Regions from separate parts of the Phyllobacterium sp. UNC302MFCol5.2 genome, predicted to be linked through region 4. Evidence: predicted binding sites of a transcription regulator. Region 4 holds the regulator's gene; each other region holds the start of a gene.
What was found. Region 4 encodes PhoB, which activates phosphate uptake and scavenging genes when phosphate is short. Its sites were predicted from a motif close to TGTCATNNANCTGTCAT; they were not measured.
Positions count from the first base shown of each region.

Region 1 (8,011 bases), on a different contig from region 4:
GAGGCCGAGCGAGGTCGTCGAGAAGCCTTCAGCACCGCCGCGCAGTGGCAGGAGCAAGCCGTGCAGGCCGGACGCCATGACAAGAAACGATGTACCGCAAAGAAGCGCGAAGACCTGGATGAACGAACGAAACACGGCAAGACCTTGCATGAGAATGAGGGAGGAACCGACTCGCTAACTCCGCCGGCACCGGGTTCGTTTCATGGAGCAATAGGGTAACTTCATGGCATCCCTGTTTCGTTACCCCGGAGACTATCAAAACTTAGCGGAAGAGCGCTTCGGCCGCGACCTTGCTGTTGCCCTTGCGGGAACGTTCTTCTTCAAGGCGTGTGATTTCAGTCCGCAGCAGGGCTATCCGCTCGTCAAGTTCGGAAACCGACAGCAGCGACAAATCCTGCCCTATATCATGAACGACCTTGCGTCTTGGCTCTTCGTCGAAAACTGACATCATTTCCTCCAAGATAAGCTCTAATATACGAAGATACAGCCCAACCACTTGGAATTGCAAATCATTCTGGCGAATCGATCGAAGGGAACAGCTCCATGGCCGAAAAAATTCCGACAACCATGACGGCAATCGAGATCACCCAGCCAGGGGGGCCGTTGGTGCTGAAGGCAGGAAAACGCGGCGTCCCCGAGCCAGGTCCGGGCGAGTTGTTGATCGAGGTCAAGGCCGCAGGCGTGAACCGTCCGGACGTGTTGCAAAGGCAGGGTCACTACCCGCCTCCGGCCGGCGCTTCCGATATTCCGGGGCTTGAGATTGCCGGAGATATCGTCGCTGTGGGCGCAAATGTTACCCGCTTTCGAATAGGGGAACGGGTGACCGCGCTCGTTGCCGGCGGCGGTTACGCCGAGTTTTGCAGCGTGCACGAAACCAACGCGCTGCCGATCCCGGCCGGCTACGGCTATATCGAGGCGGCCGCCATTCCGGAGACGTACTTCACGGTCTGGCACAATGTGTTCCAACGCGGCGCGCTGAAGGAAGGCGAAACGTTCCTCGTGCATGGCGGCTCCTCCGGCATCGGCACGACAGCCATTCAGCTCGCACACGCGTTCGGCGCCTCGGTCATGACCACTGTCGGCTCGCAGGAGAAGCGCGAGGCCTGCCTCAAGCTCGCCGCCAGCCATGCCATCAACTATCGCGAGGAAGATTTCGTCAAGGCGGTCAAGGATGCGACCGAGGGCAAGGGTGCAAATCTCATCCTCGATATGGTCGGCGGTGATTACATCGAGCGCAACTACGAAGCCGCCGCGCTTGACGGGCGGATTGTGCAAATCGCCTTTCTGCACGGTGCCAAGGCGACGAGCGACATTTCCAAACTGATGGTGAAACGTCTCACGCATACAGGATCAACCTTGCGCAACAGGCCCGTGGAGTTCAAGGCGGGTATCGCAAGGGCGCTTGAGACCAAGGTCTGGCCGCTGCTGGTCGAGCGCCGCGTTGCGCCGGTGATCGACATGGTCTATCCGCTGCACGAGGCTTGGCGGGCGCATGAGCGCATGGAAGACGGCCATCACATCGGCAAGATCGTGCTCGACGTCGGTTAAACGACGAACTCTTATTGTTTACATAGAAACGCGATAGGGCCGCAGGTGTAAGGCTGCGGCCCGGTCTATCGCTACCCGTTATCAGTTGGTCGCCTGCACCTTGCCGACGCTGAAAAACAGGGTTTCGCCGGAGGAGCCATCGACACCGTCATTGTCGGTAACGGCATAGCCGTTGCCATCGGAATCGATGGTGAAACCTTCAAGCTTCTCGACGACATAACCATTCGAAGCTTTCAGATCGTCCATGAAGTCGTGGGCAAGCACCTTGGTCACGACCGGAAGCTTGTCGCCGATCTTGGCCGGCTTCAAATCGTCGAGCGCGATGCGATAGAGCCGCTTCACCGCGGCCTTCTGGCCGATCTGGTTGTCACGCTCGATGATATAGAGCTGACCGTCATGGGCGGTGATCTCCGAGAGGCCGACCCAGCCATTTTCCGTCTTGTCGAGCGGATAGGAGACCGCGCTCCAGCTCTTGTCCTTGACGTTATAGGCAAGGAGCTTGACGAAACCCTTCTCGTCATCCTTCCACTCGCGCTGAATCGCCATCCACAGAACCGCATCATCGCCTTCACCAACGCGGGTTATGCCTTCAAGGCCAAAACGCGTCTGGTTCGGAAGCAGTTCTTCCGGAAGGGCGATTTCCTTCTTGATCTCGCCCTTGTCGTTCACGTTGAGGATCGCATGCGGGACGAGCTTTGCCTGGTCGCCTTCGTTGGCGAGCCAGAAGCCACCCTGACCGTCCGTGGTGATGCCTTCGATATCGAGCTTCTGCGCCGCCTGTCCGCCGCGCTTGACAGTGAGCGCCTCGGTGATTTTCGCCGGCGCCTGTTTGGCATCGATGGTGAAGATCGAGGGGGAAGCGTAGTAGAACGAGTCGGAGACAGCGTAGAGCTTGCCGGGCTCTTTCAGATCGCCGACGAGGCCGGATAGAGCGCCCCAGCCGAGCGGCGTGCCGTCATCCTTCGTGGTCGATACGATCTGCGGATAATTAGGCTGCTGTTCCTTGAGTTCATAGATCATGACGTGTGAGCGCGCGCCGCCATCTTCGACGAGATCGCTCTCGTTGGCTGTAACCAGAAGGTTGCGCGAGGGAATGGCCAGAACGCCTTCAGGTCCAATGCCCGAGGGGAGCAGCTGCACGAATTGCGGCTCCGCACCATTATCCTTGTAGACGCCGACGAGCGAAGCGCGCTCGCTGGCGACGAAAAGATAATTGGTGTCGCCGAACTTGCCCACTTCAGCGCCTTCGAGCTCGACGCCCTTCTTGTTACGCTTGTCGGGGTAGTGCCCAGCTTCCGCCATCTTCCATTCGAGCGAGGGGCCGGATTCATAAAGCAGCTTGCCGTCCTTCGAGAAGATACTGAAGCTGCGGGAGCCGCCCTTGTAATCGCCTTCATTGGCGATGACAAAGCGGTCATTGTCCAGCCATTTGACGGTGTCGGGCTCGCGCAGCACGCCCTTCATGCTGCCGTCGAATTTGAGTGCGCCGTCATTCTTCACGTCGATCTTGTCGAGATCGACGGTGCCGGCGGAGAAATGGTTGACGATCTTGCCGGTTGCCGCATCGACAATGGCGATATGGTTGTTTTCCTGCAGCGTAACGGCGATCAAATTGTCCTTGTTGATCGAGACGAACTCGGGTTCGGCATCCTGCGGTGCGATTTCGGAGAGCCCGGTCAGTTCAACAGTCTTCATGCCGGCGCAGTCCGCCGCGCCGTCCTTCAGCGCCAGAACCTTGAGATTTCCGGATGGCATCTGCGGCAGCGCGCCTTCATTGATCTCTTCGTCACGTTCGTTTTCGATGACGATGGCAGCGAAGGTCTGGTCCGGTGAGATCGCAACCGAGTCAGGCTGGCCGCCGAGATCGCAGCTGGAGACGACCTTGCGTGACGCGATATCGATGATGTCGAGGCGGCCCGAGGGGTTGGCCCTGTCCTTGGACGTATTGACCGCGGCAAAGACCGTATCGCCGAGCGCTGCAACCGAGGTCGGCTCACCCTCTACCTTGATGATGCCGCCTGCCTGCGGCTTTGCCGGATCGGTGATATCGATGAAGCCGATCGAACCGTAAGGGCTATCCGAATAGATCAATGTCTTGCCATCACCGGAAACGGTGATGATCTCGGAAGAAGTCGGCTTCGACTTGTCAGCGTCCTTCGGCAGATTATCGGCTACGGCAAAGCTGGCGATCCGGTTGAAAATGGGGTCGGCAGATGCAGGCATGGCAACGGATGCAAGAAGTGCCGCGCCAAGCCCGAGGTAGAGCGTGTTCCTGTTAGACATTAGTAGACCTCCGATTGTGATTGCGGAGATCGATGGCGTAGATGCATTGCACTGCGATGACACTTTGATGACAGTTCGATGAAACGGCTCCAGAGCGGATTCATGCGGCTGAATCCGATTCTTGCTCATCGGTTAAAATGAAGGTATATAGCGCCTCGAATTCCCGGAAATTGTGGTTGAACCCACGTCCCGCGCCACCGGAGCGGACGAACGAGAGGATTATATCTATGGCCACCCAGCTTCTTATGCCAAAGGCAACGGCCGTCTGGCTTGTCGACAATACCGCCCTTTCTTTCGAACAGATCGCCGCTTTCTGCAAGTTGCATCCGCTCGAAGTGAAGGCGATCGCCGATGGCGAGTCCGCGCAGGGCATCAAGGGCCTGGACCCGCTGATCACTGGCCAGCTTTCGCGCGAGGAAATTGCGCGTGGCGAGGCCGACGTCAATCACAAGCTCAAGATTTCCGATCCGAAGGTCCGTGTTCCCGAGACCAAGCGCAAGGGCCCGCGCTATACGCCGCTTTCCAAGCGTCAGGATCGCCCAAATGCCATTCTCTGGCTTGTCCGCAATCATCCGGAGTTGAAGGACGCACAGATTTCGCGCCTCATCGGCACGACAAAATCGACGATCGAGCAGATCCGCAACCGCACCCACTGGAACTCCAACAACCTGCAGCCGATGGACCCGGTGACGCTGGGCCTTTGCTCGCAGATCGATCTCGACATCGAGGTCGAGCGCTCGTCGCGCGGCCGTCCCGCCCAGCCGGTCGAGAGCGGCGATACGTTGTTGCCGGCTTCGGCAACCGAGAACCTCGACGTACAGCCGCAGGTTCGCGACGAGGACGAAGAGCTCGACGCCGACAAGGTCTTCGCCAAGCTGTCGTCCCTTAAGGGCCGCAATCAGGACGAAGACGAGGAATAGGCTCCTCTGCCTCGTCGTTTGACGGGACTTAAGGAATAAAAAAAGCTCCGTCCGCGGAGCTTTTTTTTCGGGAAAAATCGTGACGGATTTGAACCGAGACCTTACCCAGTTCGCGGCATGATTCGGCATACCCTGCCAGCTTTTAAGATGCCTTCGCGCGCGTCTCCGGCGTCTCGCTGAGTTCGACCCGGCGATAGAAATCGGCAAGGGTCTTGCCGCGCTCCTGCCGAAAAATGCGGTCGATCTTCTCGACCTTGGCAATGCGGTCGATGCGGAACGTGCGAAAATCATTGCGCAATTCGCACCAGCTGATCAGCGTCCACACCTTGCCCCAGAACCACAGCCCCAGCGGCCGGATGTCCCGCATGCTTTCCTTGCCTTCGAGGTCCGTATAGGTGATCGAAAGGACCCGGCATTGCTCGGCGGCGTTTTCCGCAAGATCGATCAGCGACCGGTCGTTCTCGGTAATGCTCGTTCCGGAAGCATGGATATGCGTGTTGGCGATCCGCGGGCGTTCTTCCTTGGGCAGTACAGCACCGATCTTGATGATGGCTTCCTCGGCAGCACGTGCCATGGAGGCCCCGCCCCAGGCGGTAATGAGCCGTGCACCGGCGACGAGCGCGACCACCTCGTCGCGCGTGAACATCAGGGGCGGCAGGTCGAAGCCTTCACGCAGAATGTAACCGACGCCCGCTTCGCCATCGATCGGAACGCCTGTCGATTGCAAATCGGAAATATCGCGATAGATCGTGCGCTCCGACACTTCGAGTTTCTCAGCCAGCTGGCGCGCTGTCACGAGCCTGCCACCACGTAGTTTCTGCACGATCTGGAATAGCCGGTCCGCCCTACGCATCGCTCAATCCTTCCCGCCGGCGCTGTTCGAGGACAAACGCCGGTCCAAAGGAAAGCTTCGCAATCGTCGGCGTCTTGATGTTGACGACACGCCAGAACGGCGTGACTGCCTTGACATCGCCTGTTCGCTGATATGCCTCATAGGCAGCTTCCGCCACCGTCCGCAGGTGAAACCCGGTGGTAATCGGACAGGTAACCTCCGCACCATGCGCCTTCGCCATCGCCCGGCGCATGGACTTCACATCCATCTCGGCGCCTTCGGGAAGACCGCGAATGAACTCATCGATCTCCAGCACCGTTGGCACGAGCATGATCTCACCGGCCTTCATGCCGGCAATACTGATCGGCGCAGGCTTGACCTCGTGCCGATCCTCGGAATTCAGCTTTTCAGTCCACGTCTTCATATTACGCGTCCTCACTCGGCCAATGTCAGGCCGTCTGGTATTCCTGTGCGATGAACGCACGCATCTCGGCCACCTGGCCTGCCTGCTCCGGCAACAGCGCTTCAAGAAAACTTGTGGCAAAGGTGCCCGGTGCCGCTCCGGATGCGCTGACGATATGACCATCGCGGATTGCGTGCGGAACATCCTGGTAGAGCTCCGCGCCCTTGTAATCGCCGATCTTTGACTGCAGCCATCCAGCGCCGTTACTGGTATGGCGTCGGCCTTCGAACAGGCCCGCGCGGGCGAGCGCCAGCGTCCCGCCGCAGATGGCCCCGACGATGGCGCCCCGTGACAAAGTCGCATTCAACAGGGGCGAAATGTCAGGAGCGTCTTCCTCGGGCCACAGGTCCGAGCCGATGATGGCGAGACCATCTAGGTCGGCATTTTCGTCCGGCGCAACACCCCGATCCGGAATGAGCTTAAGTCCACCGATCGAGCGGAGCGGACCTTGCGACGGCGACAGGGCGACGATGCGCCCGCCGAACCATTCAGTAGCGGAGCCGGAAAGCAGACCGAATTCCCAATCGGCAAACTTGTCTATGAACACCATTCCGATCAGCTTCTTCGGTTCCATGCCGCCACTCCCATTGCCGCTCTGAAAAATCAATATTCTAGCCCGAAACGCCGGGATTTGCTTGTCTTTTTGGGCTGGAATGCTCTTGTCCAATCGATATGCCGCAGGGGAAGGTCGACGCCGGCACTGTCGGTGCCGACGTCTGCATTCCTCATTGCGCCACGACGTGCAAGACGCTCTGCACAAGCATCCGGCCAGCCGATATCCTTAAGCACATGCTCGGGAAGCGAATTGAGATGGCGCTCCGTGCGCAGTTCCTCGCGATACGCTGCGAAGTCAGTCAACAGACGCCTTACTGTCTGAACAATGCCAAAATCTACGTAAGTCATAACCCTGTCTCCTTGTCATCACGGAGACACTATCGCACACCCCTCCTGACAACCTTCTGTCAGGAGGATGTCATGAGGACTCAAATCATTTTCGGCCTATACCGCGCGCCTCGAGGACCACGATGATCTCATCGAGAATCGCCGGGTCGTCGATCGTGGCCGGCATGTTCCAGGGCTCCCGATCGGCTATCTTTTGCATCGTCCCGCGCAAGATCTTGCCGGATCGCGTTTTCGGCAGCCGCTTGGCGGTGATGGCCAGCTTGAACGCCGCTATGGGCCCGATCCTTTCGCGAATGAGCACCACGCAATCCTGTTCGATATCTGATTCAGCCCGCGTCACGCCGGATTTGAGGACGATGAAGCCGCATGGCACCTGACCTTTGAGATGGTCGGCAATGCCGATCACCGCGCATTCGGCAACGTCCGGATGGCTTGAAAGCACTTCTTCCATCGCCCCCGTCGAAAGGCGATGCCCGGCGACGTTGATGATGTCGTCGGTGCGGCTCATGATATAGACATAGCCCTCCTCATCGACGATCCCGGCATCGGCGGTTTTGTAATAGCCCGGAAACTCGCTGGTATAGGCTTCGCAAAACCGCTTGTCGGCGTTCCACAGCGTGGGCAGGCATGAGGGCGGCAGCGGCAGCTTGACAACGATGTTGCCGAGGTCGCCGCGCTTGACGGGGTGGCCGGCATCGTCGAGGACCTGAATGTCATAGCCTGGCATGGGCACCGTGGGCGATCCGTACTTGACCGGCAACATGCCGAGACCCGCCGGATTAGCCGCCATCGGCCAGCCGCTTTCCGTCTGCCACCAATGATCGATGACCGGCACCCCGAGTTTTTCCTCGGCCCATTTGATCGTGTCCGTATCGGCGCGTTCGCCAGCCAGAAACAGATATTTCAGCGAGGACAGACCATACCTGGCGATGAATTCGCCCTTCGGATCCTCCTTCTTGATGGCGCGGAATGCGGTTGGCGCGGTGAACAGCACCTTGACCTTGTGCTCCGATATGACCCGCCAGAATGCACCTGCATCCGGCGTACCAACCGGCTTGCCCT
Region 1 covers NZ_JMLL01000010.1:1,651,649-1,659,659, reverse strand. Annotated here, with positions in the region: gene BR48_RS0110025 (MFS transporter) at 1-150, opposite strand, end outside; gene BR48_RS0110020 (DUF1192 domain-containing protein) at 263-448, opposite strand; gene BR48_RS0110015 (NAD(P)H-quinone oxidoreductase) at 544-1,548, shown strand; gene BR48_RS0110010 (esterase-like activity of phytase family protein) at 1,630-3,831, opposite strand; gene BR48_RS0110005 (DUF1013 domain-containing protein) at 4,059-4,751, shown strand; gene BR48_RS0110000 (YafY family protein) at 4,894-5,604, opposite strand; gene BR48_RS0109995 (hypothetical protein) at 5,597-6,007, opposite strand; gene BR48_RS0109990 (DJ-1/PfpI family protein) at 6,033-6,620, opposite strand; gene BR48_RS26625 (DUF1127 domain-containing protein) at 6,650-6,949, opposite strand; gene BR48_RS0109980 (propionyl-CoA synthetase) at 7,035-8,011, opposite strand, start outside.
Region 1: a site for PhoB is predicted at 3,888-3,904, ahead of BR48_RS0110010 (esterase-like activity of phytase family protein). Genes of this name have one in related genera too.

Region 2 (8,011 bases), 140 kb from region 4:
GGCGTCATGGTCGGCTGCATGGTCGGAACCTCGCTCGCAATGGCACCAGCGATGCTGGTCGCCCAGGACGCGGATTTTGTCGATCTGGACGGTCCGTTGATTCTCAAGGAGGATCGAGAGCCGGGTCTGGTGTTCGAGGGCAGCCGGGTTTTCCCGCCGAGCCGTAATCTCTGGGGCTAATTTTGCCTCTGTTCCAGCCGCAGAGACACGCCCGCAAGCACAAGACCGCAGGCGGCCAGCGCAACCATCACATAGAAGCCGTAAATTTCCGTCCTGGCATAGAGCGGCCCCGAAACCATCGTGGCGATGGCCAGCGAGGTTCCGATGAAGAATGTCGACAGCCCCTGGGCGGTGCCGCCGCGTTCCTCGGGGATCGTCAGCGCAATCATCTTCTGCATGCCGAGAAATGAGAGCGCGAATGAGAAAGCGTGGAGACTCTGGATGAGAAAGAAACCCGCCACACCCAATCCCGAAGGGGCGACCAGCGGAAACGCGGCCCATCGAAACATGGCAAAGGCCGAGCCGATCATCAGCACCCGCGCAGGGTGAAGCTTTCCGAAAAGGCGTCGAAACATCGTGAACATGATCACTTCGGCAACAACGGAGATCGACCATAATGCGCCGATCACCGTTTCGCCAATTCCGATCGACTTCCAGTAGATCGCAGAGAAACTGTAGCCATAAGCATGGCTGGCCTGCGTAATGCCGGTTGCGATCAAAAAGGTGACGAAGGCGGGACGACGTAGCGCCCTGCCCGCATCGGCAATATCGACATCCGAAAGCGGCGAGAGCCGGCGCGGCTTGCCGATGCGCGGGACGACGAAGCTCATGGCGCATGCGGCAATGAGTGTGGCCAGCAGAGCCGATGGGATGATCCACTCGCCGAAATACTGGATGAAGACGCCGCCGGCGAAGGAGGCAAGCAGAAAGGAGATCGAGCCCCAAACCCGCATCTTCGCAAAGTCGGCTCCATAACGGCGCACGCCGGAGAGCGCAATCGTATCGGCGAGCGGCACTTGCGATGTCCATGGCGGCGCCAGCATCAGCGACACAATCAATATGCCGGCAAAGCCGAAGGGAACGAAATAGAAGGCGGCGACGATGACCGCAAGGACGGTTGCTGTCGTCAGGATATGCGCCCGGTCGTTGGACCGGTCGGCGAGCATTGAAACAAGCGGCGCGGCGATGACGCGCACGAAAAGCGGCATGGAAAGGACGATCGAAATCTCGGTCGGTGTCAGCGCCCGGTATTCGAGCCACAAGGGAAAATACGGCAGGTGCAGGCCGCTCGAGGCGAAGATGGCGAAATAAGCGAGAGCCACCCGCAGCTCAAAGCGAGGCGGCTTGTCGAGACCCGGATCCGCAGAGGCGGTGATCATTGCAGGACTTTCGGAAGAACGAAGACGGCTGGGGAGAATCGCAATCATGATCCGCCCGCGCCACGCACCTATCACGAAATACTGCACCCGCCTAGAAATGCTCGCGATAATTGTGGGAGTTCTATAGGTCCGACGGTTGCCGCGCCGGGACCGCGCGCTTGCGGCCTATCCATCTGGCGACAGCTTCGCGCGAAGGAACGATCTCCGTCAGCGCGCTTTCGAAGATATCGGCGCAAGCCTCCCAACTGAAGCTTCTGAGCCGATCATCGGGATCGACTTTGCCCATCGCCAGCGCGCCGAGCGCGGCTTCGTTGAGATCATCGGAAAGGACGCCGGCGCCCGAGACGCCAATCACATCCTTCGGACCTGGGACCGGATAGCCGGCCACGGGCACGCCACAGGCGATCGCTTCGAGCAGCACGAGCCCGAACGTGTCAGTGCGGCTCGGGAAGACGAACACGTCCGAACCCGCATAGTAGCGCGCCAATTCCTCACCCTCCTTCTTGCCGGCAAAAACCGCATCCGGATATTTGCGTTTGAGCTCCGGCAAACTCGGCCCGTCACCGACGACGAGCTTCGTTCCTGGCAGTTCGAGCGTCAGAAAGGCTTCGAGGTTCTTCTCCGGCGCGACCCGCCCGACGCACAGGAAGATCGGCCGGTTAAGTTTGAGATCGACCGGCTGGGGACGGAAGAGCTTGCGATCGACGCCGCGGGTCCAGACCTTCAGCGTCTTGAAACCGCGCGCGGAAAGTTCGTCGTTGATCGATTGCGTCGGCACGAGACAGGTTTCGGCAGCATTGTGAAAGCGGCGCAGGAAGGCATAGGTCCAGGCCAGCGGCACCGGCAGGCGCTCGCGCAGATATTCGGGAAAGCGCGTGTGGAAGCTGGTCGTGAACCGCCAACTATTCCTGAGGCAGGCACGTCGCGCCATGATGCCCAGTGGACCTTCCGTCGCGATATGGACGAAAGCCGGCTGCAGCGCCTCGATGCGCGCTTTCACGGCATGCGGAAGCGTCAGCGCCAGGCGAATTTCCGGGTAGGTCGGGCACGGAGCCGAACGATAGTCGGCCGGCGAGATGATCGTTACGTCGAAGCCGCGCGCCTCCATTTGCTCGCGCAGCTTCGTCAGGGTACGTACGACCCCATTGACCTGGGGATGCCAGGCGTCCGAAACGATAACGAGCCGTTTGGGCTGAACGCTTGGCTCAGGCCGCATTCGCCGCCTTGGGGCGCTTGTCATCGAGGCGGATGACCGGTGCAAATCCAGCCTGTTCACCGATCAGGTGCGTCCACGACAGGAGTTCCATGCGGCCGTCAAAATGCTCGACGATGGCCGTGCAGCTCTCCACCCAGTCGCCGGTATTGATATATTCGATACCGTCGATCTGCTCGATGGTTGCGTGGTGAATGTGCCCGCAGATGACACCGTCAGCGCCGATGCGGCGCGCTTCATCGGAAACGACCGTCTGGAACGAGCCGATGAAATTGACCGCCTTCTTGACCCGGAATTTCGCCCAGGCCGAGAACGACCAGTAGCGCAGGCCGAGCATGCGCCGCACCTTGTTCATGATGGTGTTGATCGCGAGGGCCGCGTCATAGGCCCAGTCGCCGAGATAGGCGATGTGGCGGGCGTTGCGCACCACTACATCGAACTGGTCGCCGTGAATGACGAGGAACTTTCGTCCATCCGCGGTCTCGTGCATCGTCCGGTCCATGACCTCGATGCCACCGAAATGGGTGCCCTGGAAATCGCGCAGGAACTCGTCATGGTTGCCGGCGATGTAGAGGATGCGCGCGCCCTTGCGGCTCTTGCGCAGCAGCTTTTGCACGATATCATTGTGCTCCTGCGGCCAGTGCCAGCTGCGGCGCAGGCGCCAGCCATCGACGATATCGCCGACGAGATAGATCGTATCGGCATCATGATACTTCAGGAAATCCAGAAGAAAACTGGCTTTCGCACCTTTCGAACCGAGATGGACATCGGAAAGAAAAAGAGTGCGGAATTTGCGGGCCTCGTTCTCGACCATGATGCTGATCTCCGTTCAGCGCTGACGCGGGGGCGTCCGGTTGCGCTGACACAAACCCGATTCATGTCACAATCATATGACGGTGCGGAAAACTGCATGTTTTCGGACGATAAACACTTGTAACAAAATGGACTTCATTTATGCGTCTGGATGTTATTCAAGCATGCTAGAAATGCCTGAACTGATGATTTGTGAACGCGCCGCACCAATTTCCGGAAGGACCCGCTCCATGGCCAACGACAAAACGCCCAGCAGCTCTGACCTCGATGAAAGCGCGCTGTTCTACCACCGCTTTCCTCAGCCGGGTAAGCTGGAAATCCAGGCCACCAAGACGCTCGGCAACCAGCGCGATCTCGCGCTCGCCTATTCCCCCGGCGTTGCCGCGCCATGTCTTGCCATTCACGAAGACCCGGCAACCGCCGCTGACTATACGAGCCGCGCCAACCTCGTAGCCGTGGTTTCCAACGGAACGGCGGTGCTTGGCCTTGGCAATATCGGCCCCCTCGCCTCCAAGCCCGTCATGGAAGGCAAGGCGGTACTCTTCAAGAAGTTCGCCAATATCGACGTCTTCGACATCGAGATCGACGCCAAGGAAATCACCCGCATTGTCGACGTCGTCTCCGCGCTCGAACCGACCTTCGGCGGCATCAATCTCGAAGACATCAAGGCGCCGGAATGTTTCGAGGTCGAGGAACAACTGCGCGCCAAGATGAACATCCCTGTCTTCCATGACGACCAGCACGGCACCGCCATCATCGTCGCCGCTGCAATCCTCAACGGCATGGAGCTTGCCGGCAAGGACCTTTCCAAGATCAAGATCGTTGCCTCGGGCGCCGGCGCTGCCGCCCTCGCCTGCCTCAATCTTCTCGTGAAGCTTGGTGCCGACCGCAACAACATCTGGGTCTGCGACATTGACGGCGTTGTTTACGAGGGCCGCAATACGCTTATGGACCGCTGGAAATCGGTCTATGTGCAGAAGACCGATGCCCGCGTCCTAGCCGATGTCATCGGCGGGGCGGACGTCTTCCTCGGCCTTTCTGCTGCAGGCGTGCTCAAGCCAGAGCTTCTCAAGCAGATGGCGCCGAACCCGCTGATCATGGCGCTCGCCAATCCGACACCGGAGATCATGCCGGAGGAAGCCCGCGCCGCGCGCGCCGACGCGATGATCTGCACCGGCCGCTCCGATTTCCCAAACCAGGTCAACAACGTCCTTTGCTTCCCCTATATCTTCCGCGGCGCGCTCGACTGCGGCGCGAGGGCGATCAACGAAGAGATGAAGATGGCCGCCGTCCAGGCCATCGCGGCGCTCGCCCGCGAAGAACCATCCGACGTTGCTGCCCGCGCCTATTCAGGCGAGACGCCGACCTTCGGACCGAATTACCTCATTCCCTCGCCCTTCGACCCCCGCCTCATCTTGCGCATCGCCCCGGCCGTCGCCAAGGCAGCCATGGATACCGGCGTCGCCGAGCGTCCGATCGACGACTTCGATGCTTATCTTGACCGCTTGAACCGCTTCGTCTTCCGGTCCGGACTGATCATGAAGCCGATCTTCACGAAGGCGAAAACGGCCGAGAAGAAGCGCGTGATCTATGCCGATGGCGAGGACGAACGCGTCCTGCGCGCCGCACAGGTCGTGCTCGAGGAAGGGATTGCGCTGCCGACGCTGATCGGACGCCCGCAGGTGATCGAGACGCGCCTCAAGCGCTACGGCCTGAAGATCAAGGTCGGCAAGGACTTCGATATCATCAACCCCGAGGACGATCCGCGCTACCGCGATTACGTCGATCTTCTGGTCAAGCTCACCGGGCGGCGCGGCACCACCCCGGAAGTGGCGCGCACCATGGTTCGCGCCAGCAGCACCGTCATTGCGGCGCTCGCCATCGTGCGCGGCGAGGCCGACGCCATGATCTGCGGGCTTGAAGGACGTTTCGAGCGGCATTTGCGCAATGTCGACCAGATCATCGGCAAGCTTGAAGGCATCCGCAATTTCTCGGCGCTCAGCCTGCTTATTTCGCAGCGCGGCGTTCTCTTCCTCACCGACACCTATGTGAGCATCGATCCGACCGCCGAGGAGATCGCCGAAAAGACCGTGCTGGCGGCGAGCGAAATCAGCCGCTTCGGCATCGAGCCAAAGGCGGCCTTGCTGTCGCATTCGAATTTCGGCTCGCGCGATTCCGAAAGCGCCGCAAAGATGCGCCATGCATCCGAACTGCTCCGTGCCAAGGCACCGCATCTCGAGCAGGACGGCGAAATGCATGGCGATTCGGCGCTGTCGCAGGTGCTTCGCGAACGCGTGCTGCCGCATTCGCGGCTGAACGGCGAGGCCAATCTCCTCGTCTTCCCCAATCTCGATGCTGCGAACATCACGCTCAATGTGGTCAAGAGCGTTACCGACGCGCTCCATGTCGGGCCGATCCTGCTCGGCGCTGCCAAGCCGGCCCATATCCTGACGCCTTCCGTGACATCGCGCGGCATCGTCAACATGACTGCGCTTGCCGTGGTGGAGGCATCACAGCGCGTTGATTGAGACAGGGACCGTCTTATTGCTGCCGCATGGCCGTGGATGGTTCAGGCGCATTCGCACCCGTCGAATGCCCCTGAACTTTCCGGACCGCCTCATGCATCGGACACGCCAATCTGCCATCATCGCCGCGGCCGCAATTCTCGCGACGGCCCCGCTTGCTTATGCCAATTCCGACAATTGCGTGCGGATGCAGGAACGTCTCGACCAATTGAACAGAAATGCCGATGTCGACGACTACGAGTTGCAACTGCGCCGCGACCGCGTGGTGGCTGCGCTCGATGCCAATGACTGCCCCATCATTGACTCGCCCATTCACGATGAGCCGCATTACGACGTGCCGCTGCGCGATCAACCAATACCCGACTATCCGGTACACGAGGCACCCCAGCGCGATTACCCGCTGCGTGACACGCCGCGGCGTGCGACTGCCGCGCCTTCCTATGAGATTTACGGAACCGAGCCGGAACCTGTCGAGCCGGAAATGAGCACGGCCCCCGTCTCCGGCGGACGTTACCAGACGCTGTGCGTGCGCAGTTGCGACGGCTATTATTTCCCGATCTCCTACGATACGGGTGCGGAGAATTTCGCGCGCGATCAAGCGCAATGCCAGTCTCAATGTACCGGCGCGAAACTGTTTTATCGGCCGACCGAGAATCAGGACCCCGCCGCGATGATTTCGCTGCGCGGCGATGCCTACCGGAGCACGCCGAACGCCTTCAAATTCCGCAAGGTCGGCGCCAATGGAACGCCGCAATGCAGCTGTCAAAAGACGGCCGGCGACTTCAAGGCACTCGGCGATCCGAGGAAAGTGGCAGCGCCAACGCCCAAACCTGCTATAGCCGAGCCGGCCAAGCCGGCCGTACCACGGGTCGAGACCGCGACGCCTGCCGAGGCTGCAAAGCCATCAGCCCAACCGCAAGAGACGAAGACCGAGCCTGCCGTTACCGCCGGCGAGCCCGCGACGCAGGCCTCCTCGATTATTCAGCTCGGGGAACCAGAGGCGAAAAAAACCGAGGTGGAGAAACCGAAGCCGCTCACCGAAGACAAGCCGATCGATCCCAACCGCAAGGTCAGGGTCGTCGGGCCAACGTTCCTTCCCGACCAAAAAGGGGCAGCAGATCCGCAAGTTCCGGACCAGAAGTCAGCCCGGTAAGCGCGATGCGCAGCGGCATGAACAGGCCCTTGCCCTTGCGCCCGCTTTGATCCTTGACCGCATCGGTCCACTGTTTCCAGGTCTCGCGGCTCCAGGGCTCGGCCGGCAGCAGGTCGAAGGCGGCGCGCACGAAATCAATATCCTCCGCGGCCACAGCCACATCCGTTGCGGGCCCCTCGTTCACGATCGTCCACCAGGCGGCGGCATCTGAAACCTTCGAAAGGTTGCCGCGCACGGCGAGCCAGAAGGCTCCCGCCCGGTCGCCCTTAATGCCAAGCGCTGCGAGCCGTTCACTGACTTCCTCGAAAGGCATCGCATGGATCAGGGCACGGTTGAGCGCATCGAGATCGGCAGGATCGAATTTCGAAGCGGATTTCGATGTCGCAGCCGGATCGAAAATCGCGGCCAGCGAAGCCATGTCCGGCACTGCGGTAACATTTTCCGAGGTGCCGATCAGCACGGCAAGGCTCGCCACCGCCATCGGCTCGTAGCCATCGCGGCGCAGGCTGCCGATCGACAATGCGCCGGTGCGCTTGGAAATGCCTTCGCCAGACGCCGTCGTCAGGAGATTGATATGGCCGAGCGCCGGAACCTTCGCGCCCAGCGCCTCGATGATCGAGATCTGGACGCCGCTATTGGTGATGTGGTCATTGCCGCGGATGATATGGGTAATGTCCATGTCGATATCATCGACCACCGAAGTAAAGGTATAAAGATAGGTCCCGTCCTCACGCACAAGGACCGGATCGGACAGCGAGGAGAGATCGACGGTTTCGCGGCCGCGCACCAGATCGTCCCAATGAACCTCGGTGCGTGCTATCGCAAACGGATCGTCTTTGAAATTCGGCAGCAGAAAACGCCAGTGCGGCCGGCGACCCTCGGCCTCGAGCTTTTCCCGATCGGCCGCGGTCAGCTTCAACGCCTCGCG
Region 2 covers NZ_JMLL01000011.1:341,310-349,320, forward strand. Annotated here, with positions in the region: gene dgcA (N-acetyl-D-Glu racemase DgcA) at 1-180, shown strand, start outside; gene BR48_RS0112960 (MFS transporter) at 177-1,379, opposite strand; gene BR48_RS24570 (glycosyltransferase family 1 protein) at 1,501-2,595, opposite strand; gene BR48_RS0112970 (UDP-2,3-diacylglucosamine diphosphatase) at 2,585-3,406, opposite strand; gene BR48_RS0112975 (NADP-dependent malic enzyme) at 3,636-5,933, shown strand; gene BR48_RS0112980 (DUF2865 domain-containing protein) at 6,025-7,083, shown strand; gene gltX (glutamate--tRNA ligase) at 7,001-8,011, opposite strand, start outside.
Region 2: a site for PhoB is predicted at 3,472-3,488, ahead of BR48_RS0112970 (UDP-2,3-diacylglucosamine diphosphatase). Genes of this name have one in related genera too.

Region 3 (8,011 bases), 440 kb from region 4:
GGTAATCTACCAAACAGAGGCATCTCCCAAAAGGAGGTGCCTCGCCTCAGATGCGCTTCCCCTTGGCGTCGAACAGGTGGAGCTTTTCCTTCGGGACGATCACCCGCAAATGATCGCCTGGCTCGACGATGGATCGCCCGGCCACCCGCACGACCACTTTGTCACCGCCTATATTGCCGTAAACATAGCTCTCCGCACCGACCGGCTCGACACCGCGAACGGTCAGGTCCAATAGCAACCCGCCGATATGTTGCTGGCTTCCGGCCGCAACCTCGAGATCTTCCGGCCGGAAGCCGATCTGCGCTCCCTCGGCTGGAATTGCGAGGCCCTCAGCGCCGATATGGGTGCCATCCTTGAGGAGAAGACCGGCACTGTTTGCTGTAACATGAACAAGGTTCATCGGCGGCGCACCGATGAAGCTCGCAACAAAGGTGCTCGCCGGCTTTTCATAGATGTCGAGCGGCGCGCCGATCTGCTCGACGACACCGCCATTCATCACGACGAGAATATCGGCGAGCGTCATCGCTTCGAGCTGGTCATGGGTGACATAAACGCTGGTCACGCCAAGTTGCCGCTGCAGGTTCTTGATCTCGACGCGCATCTGGCCACGCAGCTTCGCGTCGAGGTTGGAAAGTGGCTCGTCGAACAGGAACACTTTCGGATTGCGGACAATCGCGCGGCCCATGGCGACGCGCTGGCGCTGACCACCGGAAAGTTCGCGCGGGCGGCGCTCAAGCAGGTGCCCGAGTTCGAGCGTCTGCGCTGCTTCCCGGACGCGCTTGTCGATCTCACCCTTCGGCATGCCGCGATTGCGCAGGCCGTAGGCCATATTGTCGTAGACCTTCATGTGCGGATAAAGCGCGTAGTTCTGGAACACCATGGCGATATCGCGTTCCGCCGGGCCAAGGTCGTTGACCACGGAATTTTCAATCTTGAGCACGCCTTCGGTGATCGTTTCGAGACCCGCGATCATGCGGAGCAAGGTCGATTTCCCGCAGCCTGACGGCCCGACGAGCACGCACAGCGCGCCGTCGTCGATGGCGATATTGATGCCCTTCACCGCCTCGACGCCGCCGCCGTAGACCTTGCGGATGTTGGTCAATTCCACGCTTGCCATTTCATTTCTCCGTTTCGACCAATCCGCGCACGAACCAGCGTTGCATCAGGACGACGACGAGGATCGGGGGGAGGATGGCGAGAATGCAGGTAACCATCACCAGATGCCATTCGGTGTCGGCGTCGGCGAAGGAGATCATCTTGCGCAGGCCGACGACGATGGTCGACATGTCGTTGCGATTTGTCATGAGAAGCGGCCAGAGGTACTGCGTCCAGCCGTAGATGAAAAGAATGACGAACAGCGCCGCAATGTTGGTTTTCGATAGCGGCAGCAGAATGTCCTTGAAGAATCGCCAGGGGCCGGCGCCATCAACGCGCGCCGCCTCGACGAGTTCGCCTGGAATGGTCATGAAGAACTGGCGAAACAGGAGCGTCGCGGTCGCCGAGGCCATAAGCGGCAAAGTAAGCCCCGTATAGGTATCGATGAGGCCAAGATCGACCATGACTTTGTAGGTCGGAAGGATGCGCACTTCGACCGGCAGCATCAGTGTGATGAAGATAAGCCAGAAGAAGAACATGCGGCCGGGGAAGCGGAAGAACACGATGGCATATGCCGAAAGAAGCGAGATGACGATCTTGCCGATGGCGACGCCAAGCGCCATGACAACCGTGTTCCAGAGGAGGCGGTCAACGCCGACGCCGCCGATGCGCCCGACACCGCCGAACAGGGCCGAAGAATAATTCTCCCAGAAATGGCCGCCCGGCAGCAGCGAAAGCGGCGGCCGGATGATTTCCTGCAGCGTCTGCGTCGAGGCGACGAATGTATAGTAGATCGGGAAAGCGACGACGACGATCCCAAGGATGAGAACGAAGTGTGCAATCAGGCGGCCAATGGGGTTGTTCTGGATCATGGTCACCTCAGCCGTAATGGACTTTGCGTTCGACATAGCGGAACTGGATTGCCGTCAAGGCGATCACGATGATCATGAGGATGACCGACTGCGCCGCCGAATCGCCGAGGATGAGATTGACGAAGCCGTCATTGTACACCTTGTAGACGAGCGTCTCGGTTGCCTTGCCCGGACCGCCGCCGGTCACGGCGTGAATGATGCCGAACGTGTCGAAGAAGGCATAGACCGTGTTGACGACGAGAAGAAAGAACGTCGTTGGGGCAAGGAGCGGAAAGACGATGGTCCAGAACCGCTTGTTCTCGCCGGCACCGTCGATGGCGGCAGCCTCGATCAGCGATTTTGGAATAGATTGCAGCCCGGCGACGAAGAACAGGAAATTGTAGCTGATCTGCTTCCATGCCGCGGCGGAAACAACCAGAACCATCGCCTGGTTGCCGTTGAGCAGCGGGTCCCAGTTATAGCCGGCGGAGCGGGCGAGATAGGCGAGCGTCCCCATCGATGGGTTAAACAGGAACAGCCACAACATGCCGGCGATGGCGGGCGCAACGGCGTAGGGCCAGATGAGCAGCGTGCGGTAGATGTTCTTGCCACGGATGACCTTGTCGGCCATGACGGCGAGAAGCAACGCGATCGTCATGGCGATCAGCGTCGTCGCGACCGAAAAGACGATCGTGACCTGCAGCGAATTCAGATAGTTGGGATCGCTGATGACCCGCCTGAAATTGCCAAGGCCGACGAATTGTGTCGACAGGCCGAAGGGGTCTTCGCGCAGGACGGACTGATAGATCGCCTGCGATGCCGGCCAGTAGAAAAAGATGAGCGTGATGGCAAGCTGGGGCGCCAGCAGCAAATAGGGCAGGAGCTTGTTGGGAAACGTCACGTTGTTGGACGATGCCATGAATGCCTCACATTAAAGGAAATCCCGGCCGCAAGGGCTTGCGGCCGGGTTTCAGACGGAAGGGCTTATTGGCCGAGCGCCTGCTTGATCGCTGCGTTGCCGCGCTTGACGGCATTGTCGAGCGCCTGCTGCGCCGTCTGTTTGCCGGCTAGCATGTTCTCGAACTCTTCATTCTCGATATCGCGTACCTGCGGCAGGTTGACGAGGCGCACGCCCTTGGAATTTTCCGTAGGAGCCTTGCCCAGCATCTGCTTGATCGGGATCTCGCGCGCCGGGTTCTTGTCGTAGAAACCGGATTTCTTGGTTGCCTCATAGGCCGCCATCGTAACCGGCAGATAACCCGAGACCTGATGCAGGCGAGCCTGGATATCGGTCTTCGACAGGAAATTGAAGAAAGCGGCCACACCCTTATATTGCTCGTCCGACTTGCCGGCGAAGACCCAAAGCGAGGCGCCGCCCGGAATCGTGTTCTGCGGCGCACCTTGCGCACCTGCCTCGTAGGGAAGCTGGCCGGTGCCGAAATTGAGGCCCGACTTCACCACGTCGCCAAGGCCGCCCGACGATTCAGTGAAGATGGCGCATTCGCCTGAGGTGAACAGCTGTTTTGCCTCCGAGGTACGACCGCCATAACGGAAGGTGCCATCCTTGGCGAGGTCGGCAATCTCCTGGAAGTGCTTGACGAAGGTCGGCGCGTTTATCTTCAACTCGACATCGGTGGCAGCGATGCCGTTTTCGTTGGTGCCCCACTGCAGATTATTCCAGGCCGCGTAATTTTCGGTCTGGATCCAGGTGAGCCAGGTCGAGGTGAACCCGCACGATGCTGCACCGCTGGACTTGATCTTCTTGGCGGCGTCCCACACTTCCGTCCAGGTTTTTGGCGGATTGTTCTCATCGAGGCCAGCCTTCTTGAAGGCGTCCTTGTTGTAGTAAAGGATGGGCGAGGAGCTGTTGTAGGGGAAGGACAGCATGGTGCCGTCAGGCTTGGAATAATAGGCGACGATGCCCGGCAGATAGAGGGTCTTGTCGAACTTCGAGCCACCCATCGAAAGAATGTCGGCAACCGGCTTGACCGCGCCTTCCGCGCCCATCATCACGCCAGTACCGGCGTCAAATACTTGAAGAATGTCGGGGGCCTGCTTGGCCCGGAATGCGGCGATGCCGGCATTCAATGCTTCAGGGTAGGTTCCCTTGAAAACTGGAACAACTTTGTAGTCGCCCTGGCTCGCGTTGAATTCCTTAGCCAGCGTCTCGACAACTTCATTGTTGGCGCCGGTCATTGCATGCCACCAGCTGATTTCGGTAACGGCGAAGGATGCGGTGGAGGAGGCAAGGACAAGGCCAAATGCAAGGCTCAACGAGGTAATACGATAGGTCATCTCAATCTCCCATGGACGAAGGCGTCATCTATAGTGCGCTTGATGCCAGTATCTCCATTATGTGACAGACAGACAACAGTAATGTGCCTTGTCCGGTTCCGCCTGTGGAAAAAATGCGCAGCTGTTCATTCGCTGGCGATAGTCGAGGCTGCGGGGCGGTCCCGGGATCGGGGCGCGTCTGCCGATGATTTTATTTGCCGGCTATGGTCAGACGAGGGTGACGCCGGCCTTGCGCATTTCACCGAGCATGGCGGCCAGCGAACCGCCGAGATTGATGCCGCGGCAAGCATCGAGCAGAACATCGGCGGCAAAGCCGTGCTCCACGGCGTCGAGCGCGGAATAGGCCACGCAGTAGTCCGTGGCAAGTCCGGCAAAGGTCACATTGGTGATCCCCCGGTCACGCAAATAGCCGGCGAGGCCAGTTGGGGTCTGGCGATCGTTCTCGTAAAAGGCCGAGTAGCTGTCGATATGATGGCGGAAACCCTTGCGGATGACGAGTTCGGCCTTGGTCCATTCCAGCTCGGCATGAAATTCGGCCCCGACGCTGCCCTGGATGCAGTGATCGGGCCACAGCGTCTGATTGCCGTAAAACATCGGGACCGTCTCGAAAGGTGCCTTCCCCGGATGGGTCGAAGCGAAACTCGAGTGACCGCCGGGATGCCAGTCCTGCGTCAGGATGACATGGTCGAAGCGCATGATCAGCTTGTTGATGATCGGAATGATCTCGTGGCCACCTTCAACGGCGAGGGCGCCGCCCGGGCAAAAATCATTCTGAACATCAACGACGATCAACGCGTCCTTGGCCATATTCATCTCCAATGTCTCGTGAAGAACTCAAGTATGACCAATCGGCGAGCCGCGTCAACGCGCGTAATGCAGATCGCCGTCGATCCATACCTGATTGACGTCGAGCCGATCGTCAAGATGCACGATGTTGGCGATGTAACCGGGCAGAAGGCGACCGTAATGGTGGTCGATGCGCAGGCTCTCCGCCGGATAGAGCGAGGCCATCCGCAAGGCTTCTTCCAGTGGCAGACCAAGCTCGTTGTGCACAAAACGCACCGCTGAGATCATGTCGAGGTCAGCGCCCGCAAGCGTTCCGTCGTCGAGTGTCAGACGTCCGCCGGCGCGGGTTATCCGGCGCCCGTTCAGTGTGAACGAGGTGATGTCGGTGCCGATGGTCGACATGGCGTCGGTGACGAGGAAAATGCGCGACGGCCCTTGCTTGGCTCTGATGGCAATTGCCATCGATGCCATGTCGACGTGGAACCCGTCGGCGATAAGACCGGCGGAAAGCTCGCCCGACTGCAACACAGCACCGACGACTCCGGGGCTGCGATGGCCAAGCTGGCTCATGGCGTTGAACAAATGTGTCGCCATGGTCGCGCCGGCTTCCGTGGCGGCGAGGGCGACTTCGTAGGACGCGCCGCTATGGCCGAGGCTGACAATGACGCCGGCGTCGGTCAAAGCCTTGATCTTGTCGGCGGGAACCGTCTCAGGCGCTACTGTGGTCAGGAGCACAGGCAATTGCTGTGCTGCCTCGATAAGCGCGACAAGATCGGCATCCTCCATGGGCCGGATGAGCTTCGGGTCGTGCGTCCCTTTGTGGGATACCGAAAGGTGGGGCCCTTCGATATGAAGTCCGATGAAGCCCGTCACCTTGTCAAGCGCGGCAGCCTTGCCGGCATTCAGCGCCGCCGCGGTGATTTCGGGCGTGTCGGTAATCAGCGTCGGCAGCAGGGCGGTCGTCCCGAAGGCGAAATGCGCATCGCAGATCGTCCGGATGACGTCAACACTCGGACCGTCGTTGAGAAGGACGCCGCCGCCGCCATTGACCTGGATATCGATAAACCCGGGCACCAGCTTGCCGCCGTCGAGTTCGACACGGCGGATATCGTCCGGCAGGGCGGCGTCGGAAATGCTCGAGACAACGCCCTTGTCGATGACGAGCGCCGCGTCGCTATGCCAGTTCGCGCCGTCGAAGATCTCGGCGCCCGTCAATGCGTAGGCGGTGCTCATATCGTTTCCGTCACCTTGCGCAGATGCGGCGGTTCGTCGGGATTGAGGCCGCGGCTGCGGGCAAATCCTTCCACGAAGGCGTAGAACGAAACGAGCAGGGCGAGCGGGTCGGTGAGCGGGTGCGATGTGGCGACGAAGGGCAACGCAGTTGCCTTCGATGGCTTTGACGAGGTGAGGAACACCGCCGCGCCTTGCTCGGCGAGGCGGTTCGCCGCTTCAACAAGCGAATCTTCGGCAGCATCACGCGCCGCCAGAACCAGCACGGGGAAGCCCTTGCCGACAATGGCCTTCGGCCCGTGCATGACTTCCGCGCCGCTGTAGGACTCGGCGTGGACGCCGCTCGTCTCCTTGAACTTCAATGCCACCTCGTTGGAGATAGCAAGGGAAGGCCCGCGCCCAAGCACGAACAGCGAGTTTTCATCCTTGAGTGCACCGGCAAAGGGCGACCAATCACATTCGACAGCCTTGGCCAGCGCGTCGGGCAGGGCATCGATGGCCGTCAGCAGCTTTTTGTCCTCGGTCCAGTGGCCGATGAGCGCCAGACCGGCAACGGCGGAATTGACGAAGGACTTGGTCGCCGCCACGCTGCGCTCGGGACCTGCGAGAATATCGATGGGGAAATCGCTCGCATTGGCAAGGTCGGAATTGATGACGTTGGTGATTGCGATGGTAAGCGCGCCGCTCTCGCTTGCCGCGCGAGTCATGCTGACGATGTCCGGGCTCTTGCCCGATTGCGATATAGAGAGCGTCGCTGCTTCTGCGAGCTTCAGCGTCACGCCATAGATCGAGGCGACCGATGGCCCGAGCGAAGCGACGGGAACCCCGGCGGTCAACTCGCTCGAATATTTGAGAAACGAACAGACATGGTCCGACGAGCCGCGAGCAATCGAGGCGAGGAATGGCGGGTTCTTCTCGCGCAGCTTCGCGCCGGCAGCGGCAAGGGTTTCGCGGGAACTTTTGAGGAACCGTTCTGTCACCGCGGGAATGGAAAGGATTTCCTCCCGCATGAGGGTGGTCGTTTTGGTCGTCAAAGCACTGCTCCTGATATTTCGGAAGAGTCGCCAAGCTTCAGCTCGGCCACAAACTCATAGGCATCCGCACGGTAGATCGATCGGGTGAACTCGATGACCTTGCCCGATTCCAGATAGGATATGCGCTCTATATTCAGGCTGGCGGAGCCGGCCGGAACCTGGAGCAATGTAGCATCATTTTCCTTCAAGATGGCCGCAGAAATGCGCTGGATGGCGCGCACCGGGCGGTTGCCCCCTTCGGCCAGCACCGCATAGAGCGAGACTGTGACCAACTCGGGATTCGGCAGCACGTTGATGGACAATGCAGCGCGTTCGATGGCCATGGGCGTGTCGTTGGCGACGCGCAGGCGGCTGATCCGCGCCACCTTTTCCCCCGAGGAAAGTCCGAGCGTGACCATCTCCTCGGGCGAGGGCGCATAGATACCGCGATCAAGCCAGGTAGAGCGCACCACCATGCCGCGGCGGGCCATGTCTTCTGTGAACGAGGTAAGGTGCGACAGCGATTGTTCGACGCGGGCCGAGCGCGGTGCGACGAAGGTGCCCGAGCCATGCCGCTGCACGAGCAGACCGCTGTTGACGAGGCCCTGCACGGCCTTACGCACCGTGACGCGTGAAATCTCGGCCATCGCCGCAAGTTCGCGCTCAGGCGGCAAGGCGTCGCCTGGCCGCAGCATGCCGTCGCGCACCGCATTCTCGATGAGCCGCTGCAGCTTTACATAA
Region 3 covers NZ_JMLL01000011.1:638,359-646,369, reverse strand. Annotated here, with positions in the region: gene BR48_RS0114440 (MetQ/NlpA family ABC transporter substrate-binding protein) at 1-5, shown strand, start outside; gene BR48_RS0114435 (sn-glycerol-3-phosphate import ATP-binding protein UgpC) at 47-1,117, opposite strand; gene ugpE (sn-glycerol-3-phosphate ABC transporter permease UgpE) at 1,119-1,967, opposite strand; gene ugpA (sn-glycerol-3-phosphate ABC transporter permease UgpA) at 1,975-2,865, opposite strand; gene ugpB (sn-glycerol-3-phosphate ABC transporter substrate-binding protein UgpB) at 2,931-4,241, opposite strand; gene pncA (bifunctional nicotinamidase/pyrazinamidase) at 4,449-5,048, opposite strand; gene nagA (N-acetylglucosamine-6-phosphate deacetylase) at 5,103-6,260, opposite strand; gene BR48_RS0114405 (SIS domain-containing protein) at 6,257-7,267, opposite strand; gene BR48_RS0114400 (GntR family transcriptional regulator) at 7,288-8,011, opposite strand, start outside.
Region 3: a site for PhoB is predicted at 4,303-4,319, ahead of ugpB (sn-glycerol-3-phosphate ABC transporter substrate-binding protein UgpB). Genes of this name have one in related genera too.

Region 4 (8,011 bases):
AGTGACGGATTGATCAACAGCGCGCCGAAGCCTGAGGGCGATCCTCAACGACGCCGGCGGCTGCATTTGCTGCTCGCTTCCGTCACTTGCCTGATGCTTGTAATCCTGCTTGCCATTTGCGGCATGTATTGGAAGTTCACGAGCAATCTGCGGCACTTCGAGGTTGCTGAAGCCGACCTCGGCAATCGCCGCCCGGCCAAGGCATCGCCTGATGCACTCAACATCCTGATCGTGGGTTCGGACCAGCAAACCGTTTCCGTCGCCAACCCCGGCGAGCGCAGCGACATCCTCATGCTTGCGCATCTTTCGGCCGATCGCAGCGAGTTGAATGTCGTGAGCTTCCCGCGCGACCTGCTCGTTCCCCTTCCCGCCTGTTCCGGTCGCGAGGGCCTGCCCGGCCAGCGGGCGCACCTCGGCATGATCAACTCATCGTTCATGTTCGGAGGCATCAGCTGCACCTGGAAGACCGTCGAAACCCTGACGGGCATAAAGATCGATCACGTGATCAAGGTTGATTTTAGCGGATTCAGGCGGATTGTGGAGGCCATCGGCGGCGTCGAATACTGTATTTCCGAACCAATCCACGACAAGCTTGCCGGGCTGGACCTCGCTGCGGGATGCCAGACCCTCAATGGCGAAGAAGCGCTAGGCTACGTGCGCGCCCGCTACAGCATAGGCGACGGCACCGATATCGGACGCATTCATCGTCAGCATGAATTCTTTGGTGCCATGGCTCAAAAATTGCTCGGAGCGCAATTGGCGAACCCTGTGCGGCTCTTCAGCTTTATGGATGCCGCGACGAAATCCGTCATCACCGACCCGGGTTTCAGTTCGGGCGTGATGCGGGAACTCGCCTTCGCCGTCCAGCATCTTTCGTCTGAAAATATTCACTTCATCACCATGCCATGGCACTATTCGACGGCATCCCCCGGACGGGTCGAATGGGTCGAAAAGCCTGCAAAGCGGCTTTTCCGCTCGATAGCCGCCGATAAATCCCTGATGGATACTGAGTTCACGCGGGCCAAGATCGGCGAGCCGCAAGATTCCACGACCAAGCCCTGCGGCGCCAGCCGCGTCGACCACTGCGCCGAAATTTCGCAGGCCGATGGCGTTGCTCGTCCATAACATCGAGGCTCAGCGGACGCGATTGCCCGAGCTGTCGATAACGACCTCACCATCCTCCTTGGAAAACGGGCCCTTCTGCGCATCTGGCAGGATCTCAAGCACAATTTCTGAAGGGCGGCTGAGCCGCACGCCTCTTTCGGTCACGACGAAAGGACGTTCGATGAGGATTGGATTGGCCATCATCGCGTCGAGAAGCGCATCGTCGTCCAACGAAGCATTGTCGAGGCCAAACTCGGCATAGGGCGTACCTTTTTGGCGCAAGGCCTGGCGCACGCTAAGACCAGCCCGGCTGATCATTTCCTTCAGGGTTTCCCGGCTCGGCGGCGTCTTGAGATATTCCACGATCACCGGCTCGATCCCTGCATTGCGGATCATGGCGAGGGTATTACGCGAGGTACCGCATTTCGGGTTGTGGTAAATCGTGACGGTCATCACATGGGCTCCCGGCTATTCGAACGTTCGTCGCACGTGGGGTCTTCAAAGCGTGTGACACACCCGAATCGAAATTTACGCGGCCTTCGGCTCTACCTCAACGGTCACATGCGACAACTCATGGATATGTGCGAGTTTGGCACGATAGGACGACGGCGCTTTCGGATCGTCGCTCAAAAGCGAAACAATGGCACCGTGATGCCCCGGGCCAAGCTGCCAGACGTGCAGGTCGGTAATCACGTCGCCCTCCTTTTCGATGGCGCCACGTATTTCATCAGGCAGGTCTTCACCCTGAGGGACATAGTCGAGCAACACGCCGCCCGCATCGCGGATGAGACCCCATGACCATCTGGCGATAACAAGAGCACCGACAATTCCCATGGCCGGATCGAGCCAAAGCCAGCCGTAAATGCTGCCCGCGAGAAGGGCGATGATGGCGAGGACGGACGTCAGCGCATCGGCAAGAACGTGCAGATAGGCGGCACGCAAATTATGATCGTGACCGTGGTGATGATGGTTATCGCCATGGTGACCGTGGTGATGATGGCTATGGTCGTCGCGCAAGAGCCAGGCACAAACAAGGTTGACGGCAAGGCCAAGCACGGCAACGGAGATCGCCTGCGGAAAACTGATCGAGATCGGGTTGGCAAGGCGTAGGAAACTCTCCCAGCCGATCAGCAGTGCAATAAGCGCGAGGATCACAGCGCTGGCAAAACCTGCGAGATCGCCAAATTTTCCCGTGCCGAAGGTGAAACGCGGATTGCTGGCATTCTTCCTTGCATAGAGATAGGCCAACGCCGCGATCAACATCGCGGCAGTATGTGTCGACATATGCCAGCCATCGGCGACAAGCGCCATCGAACCGAAAACCGTTCCCGCCACGATCTCCGCAACCATCATCGTCGCGGTCAGCGCGATCACAAACCAGGTGCGTCGTTCGTTGCGCTCGTGATCGTCACCCAGAAACACATGGGCATGCGTGCCTTGAGGCAAATGGATCGCGTGATCGTGGCTCATTTCAGATACATCCTTACAACGTCGATGAGATCCGCGGCGCCCTTGGCGCGTTCCCTGTCCGTCTCGGTGCCGGGATCGACGACGTGCATGCGAATATGATCCTCGACGAGTTCACCCATCAGGCCGTTTACGGCGCCGCGCACCGACGCCACCAGGTTTAGAATGTCGCCGCACGGCATTTCGGCTTCGAGCGCCCGCTCGACGGCCTCCATCTGCCCCTTGAGGCGACGGATCCTTGCGATCAGTTTTGATTTTTCCTTGGTGGCATGAGACATAATATAGTCCCCTACCCTATATTTGCGTGAATTTCAAGCCAGGCTGTGGAGACTTTGAGCAAGGCATTGTCGGCGGACTGCAAAATACCAAAAGGCGCCGCATCAGCCATCTAGCGCTGATGCGACGCCCTTATCAGAACCGGAATAATTAGGGATCAGCCGAACGAATAGCCGGCGCCACGTACCGTGCGAATCGGATCTATCGAACGTCCGATATTGATCGCCTTGCGCAGGCGACCAACGTGGACGTCAACGGTGCGATCATCGACATAGATGTCCGCACCCCAGACATTATCCAGCAGCTGGCCGCGCGAAAAGACCCGTCCGGGTGATTGCATGAGGAATTCAAGCAGCCGGAACTCCGTCGGGCCAAGTTTCAGCTCGCGCTCCTTGCGGAAAACGCGGTGCTGTTCGCGGTCGAGCTTGAGATCGCCGAAGCTCAGCACGTGCGAAAGCAGGCTCGGATTGACGCGGCGGAGCATGGACTTGATGCGCGCCAGTAGTTCAGGCGTCGAAAACGGCTTGACCATGTAATCGTCGGCACCGGTCGAAAGGCCGCGAACGCGTTCGCTCTCCTCGCCGCGGGCGGTGAGCATGATAATTGGCAGGATCTCGGTCTCGCGCCGCGCCCGCAGGCGGCGGCAGAGTTCGATGCCCGACAGGCCGGGCAGCATCCAGTCGAGGATCAGAAGATCCGGAACGTTCTCGCGCAGCGCAATTTCCGCTTCGTCGCCACGTGCGATCGTCTCGACAACATAGCCTTCAGCTTCAAGATTGTACCGGAGGAGGACGCTCAGGGCTTCCTCGTCCTCCACAACGGTGATTTTGGGAGCTATTGCCATATCAAGCCTTCAGTTGAATTAGGACTCGGTCGTTTCATCCACAATAATAGTATGTGTCTGGTCTTCCTTGGGACGTTCCGCCGGCAGTTGCGAACCGGTAACAATGTAATAGACTGTCTCGGCAATATTGGTGGCGTGGTCGCCTATGCGCTCGATATTCTTGGCGCAGAACAAAAGATGCGTACAGGCGGAAATGTTGCGCGGATCTTCCATCATGTAGGTCAGCAATTCGCGGAACAGCGACGTATAGAGCGCGTCGATTTCGTCGTCGCGTTCGCGCACAATGTTCACCTGCTGTACCGAGCGCGTGGCATAGGCGTCGAGCACGTCCTTCAGCTGCGTCAAGGCAAGTTCGGCGATTGTCTGCAAGCCGCGGTAGACCGAGAGCGTCTGGCGGGTATCGGTCACGGCAACGACGCGCTTGGCAATGTTCTTGCCGAGATCGCCGATACGCTCGAGATCGGAGGAAATGCGGATCGTCCCGATGACTTCACGCAGGTCGATCGCCATCGGCTGGCGCTTGCCGATGATGGTGATGGCCTTTTCATCGATCTCGCGCTGACCGGCGTCGAGGATCAGATCGTCCGAGATGACGCGCTGCGCCAGCGCATTGTCGGAATTGACCATGGCGGCGACCGCCTGTTCGACCATGCGTTCGGCATGACCACCCATCTCGGCGATCTTGTGCGTCAGGAACTTCAGTTCGTCATCGTAAGAGCGCACAGTGTGCTGCAACTCGGTCATGTGCTTTGTCCTCGTTCCTGCGTCAGCCGAAGCGTCCGGTGATATAGTCCTGGGTGCGCTTCTCGGTGGGGCTTGTGAACATCATTTCCGTATCGCCGACCTCGACAAGATTGCCGAGATGGAACATGGCCGTGCGCTGCGAAACGCGCGCTGCCTGCTGCATCGAGTGGGTGACGATGACGATGGTGTAGTTTTCGCGCAATTCGTCGATCAGTTCCTCCACCTTTGCGGTGGCGATCGGATCAAGCGCCGAGCACGGCTCGTCCATGAGGATCACTTCCGGACTGACGGCGATGGCGCGGGCAATGCACAGGCGCTGCTGCTGGCCGCCGGAAAGTCCGGTGCCTGCCTCATGCAGGCGATCCTTCACCTCATCGAAAAGGCTGGCGCGGCGCAGGCTTTTCTCAACGATTTCATCAAGTTCGTGGCGACCCTTCGCGAGCCCGTGAATGCGCGGGCCATAGGCGACGTTCTCGAAAATAGACTTCGGAAAAGGATTGGGTTTCTGGAACACCATGCCCACCCGGGCGCGCAGCTCGACAACGTCGATCTTAGGATTGTAGATATCCTCGTCATCGAGCGTGATCTTGCCGCCGATCTTACAGCCTTCGATGGTGTCGTTCATGCGGTTGAGACTGCGCAGGAATGTCGACTTGCCGCAGCCCGAAGGGCCGATCAGCGCCGTGACCATCTTTTCCGGCACGTCGAGGCTGACACCGAACAAGGCCTGTTTGTCGCCATAGTGAACGGTGACATCCTTGCCTTGCATTTTGATTGCGTTGGGCTGGGCGCTCATCTTGTCGTTTACCGCCTTTTCGAGATTTCGTTCCGTCATAAGGTTCATAACTAGGTCCTCTCTCGAACAGTTACCAGCGGCGCTCGAAGCGGCGACGCAGAAGGATGGCCGTGATGTTCATGACCGCGAGGAAGAGAAGCAGCACGATGATAGCACCGGACGTCCGCTCGACGAAGGCGCGCTCGGCTTCGTTGGCCCACATGTAGATTTGCACGGGCAAGGCCGTCGAAGGATCGAGCGGCGTTACCGGATTATTGGCGACGAAAGCCACCATGCCGATCAGAAGCAGCGGCGCGGTCTCGCCGAGCGCATGCGCCAGGCCAATGATGGTACCGGTCAAAATGCCGGGTGCGGCGAGCGGCAGGACGTGATGGAAAACCATCTGCGTCTTCGACGCGCCAATACCAAGCGCCGCCGCGCGGATGGACGGGGGTACGGCACGCAGCGCGGCGCGCGTCGCAATAATGATTGTCGGCAGCGTCATCAGCGTCAGCACGAGACCGCCGACCAGCGATGCCGAGCGCGGCATATGCAGGAAGTTGATGAAGACTGCGAGGCCGAGCAGACCGAAGACAATCGACGGGACCGCCGCAAGATTATTAATGTTGACCTCGATAATATCAGTCAGGCGGTTCTTCTTGGCGTATTCCTCAAGGTAGATCGAAGCGGCAACGCCGATGGGCAGCGAGAGGCCGAGCACAATCAGCATCATGTAGAGCGAACCGATGAGGGCGACGCTGAGACCCGAAGTTTCGGGGCGGCTGGACGCGCCATAGGTGAAGAGACCGGTGTTGAATCGCTGGGCCATGGCGCCGTCGGCCTTCAGCTTGTTCATCCATTCGACCTGCTTGTCCGAAACCTTGCGGCGCGACTGGTCGACGCTGAGATCGATCTGGCCCTTGAACGCGGAGTCGATGTCGGCGCCCGTAAGCACCCAGACATTCTGCGTAGTGCCGATGAGATTAGGATTTGCAACGACGAGCTCACGCAACTGGCCGCGCACGCCATCGGAGAAAAGCTTGCCGAGTTCGCGCAAGCCGGGCTTGTCGGTTTGGGCGACCCCCAGCTTTTCCGCCAGCGCATTGCGGGCGAGAACCGGATAATTGGCGGTCAGAAGCACGTTTGGATCGGTGGCACGCTTATTGTCCGGATCGATGATCTTCGGATCGAGATTGATCGCAAGATTGACCTCGGTCTGCCAGAACGCGGTGTAGCCGTTGGAGAACACGGAGAACAGCAGCGCAATGAGGAAGAAGATGCCGATCGCTATCGCTGCGATGCCATAGAGCTTGAACCTGCGTTCGGCAGCGTAGCGGCGCTTTAATCCAATGTCTCGCCGGGCGGGACGTGCCGATGCAGCAGTGGGATTGAGGGCTATGTCGGTCATTCGTACTGCTCCCGATACTTGCGGACGATGTAGAGCGCGAAAATGTTCATGCCAAGCGTGATGAAGAAGAGCGTGAGACCGAGTGCAAAGGCGACGAGGGTTTGCGGCGAATTGAACTCAAGGTCTCCCGTCAGCTGGTTGACGATCTTGACAGTGATTGTCGTCATCGCCTCGAACGGATTGATGTTGAGATTGGCGGCAACGCCGGCTGCGAGCACGACGATCATCGTTTCGCCGATGGCGCGTGATGCCGTCAGGAGCAGCGCGCCGACAATGCCTGGCAGCGCGGCGGGCAGTACGACGCGGCGGATCGTTTCCGAACGGGTCGAGCCGAGCCCGAGCGATCCGTCACGCAGCGACTGCGGTACGGCCGTGATGATGTCGTCGGAAAGCGACGAGACGAACGGGATCAGCATGACGCCCATGACGATGCCGGCGGTGAGCACGCTCTGCGCCTGGATGAAGGCATAGCCGCCGGAAAGCGCCGCGCTGAGGTCGCGCAGGAACGGTCCGACGGTGACGAGCGCGAAGAAGCCGTAGACGATGGTCGGGATGCCGGCGAGCACTTCGAGCAGCGGCTTGACGACGGAGCGCACGCCGCGGCTCGCATATTCAGCCATGTAGATGGCCGCGAAGAGGCCGACCGGGACCGCGAAAAGCATGGCGACGAAAGCGATGTAGAGTGTGCCGGCAAGGAGCGGGATCAGTCCGAACTGGCCTTGCGATCCGCCCGAGCCGGCCGCGGCAAAGCGCGGATCCCATACGGTGCCGAAAAAGAAGCTTGCCGGAGAGACCGACTGGAAGAAGGTGAGCGTCTGGAACAACATCGACAGGATAATGCCGACGGTTGTCAGAATGGCGATGGTGGAGGCAGCGAGCAGAGCACCGAGGATGACGCGCTCGACATTGTTGCGCGCCCTCGCCCGAACATGAACGCCGGACAGGCCATAAAGTGCGCCGCCGACCGCCAGAAGGAGGGCCATGATGCCGCCGATATAATTCGCGCGCTGGGTGTTCTTGTTCCACTCAACGGCGATCGGGATCATATAGTCCTGACCGTCGGGCGCGAGCGCCACGCCCTTGGCTGAAAGCAGCGGGCGCAACTCGGCGAAGGTCTGCGGCAGATTTGTCACCTCATCGGCCGTCAGTTTCCCGAGACCGCGGGCAATGCCGCTGACCATGCCGAGTTCGAGGCTTTGGCTGGCGATGACGGTGTCAGCCGTGCGGACCGGCAGTTCGGCAATCGCGGAGCGCTCCAGGTAGATATTGGTCGCGCCGGCCCAAATGACCAGGAACAGGATCGCTGGCAACGCGGAAGCCAGGAATACCCACCATGCATGGTAATGCGGCAAGGAGTGCGGCTTTACGCTTCCGTCATTCTTGCTGACAGCGC
Region 4 covers NZ_JMLL01000011.1:201,796-209,806, forward strand. Annotated here, with positions in the region: gene BR48_RS24480 (LCP family protein) at 1-1,125, shown strand, start outside; gene arsC (arsenate reductase (glutaredoxin)) at 1,135-1,557, opposite strand; gene dmeF (CDF family Co(II)/Ni(II) efflux transporter DmeF) at 1,633-2,574, opposite strand; gene BR48_RS0112285 (metal/formaldehyde-sensitive transcriptional repressor) at 2,571-2,849, opposite strand; gene phoB (phosphate regulon transcriptional regulator PhoB) at 3,005-3,691, opposite strand; gene phoU (phosphate signaling complex protein PhoU) at 3,710-4,435, opposite strand; gene pstB (phosphate ABC transporter ATP-binding protein PstB) at 4,458-5,231, opposite strand; gene pstA (phosphate ABC transporter permease PstA) at 5,302-6,618, opposite strand; gene pstC (phosphate ABC transporter permease subunit PstC) at 6,615-8,011, opposite strand, start outside.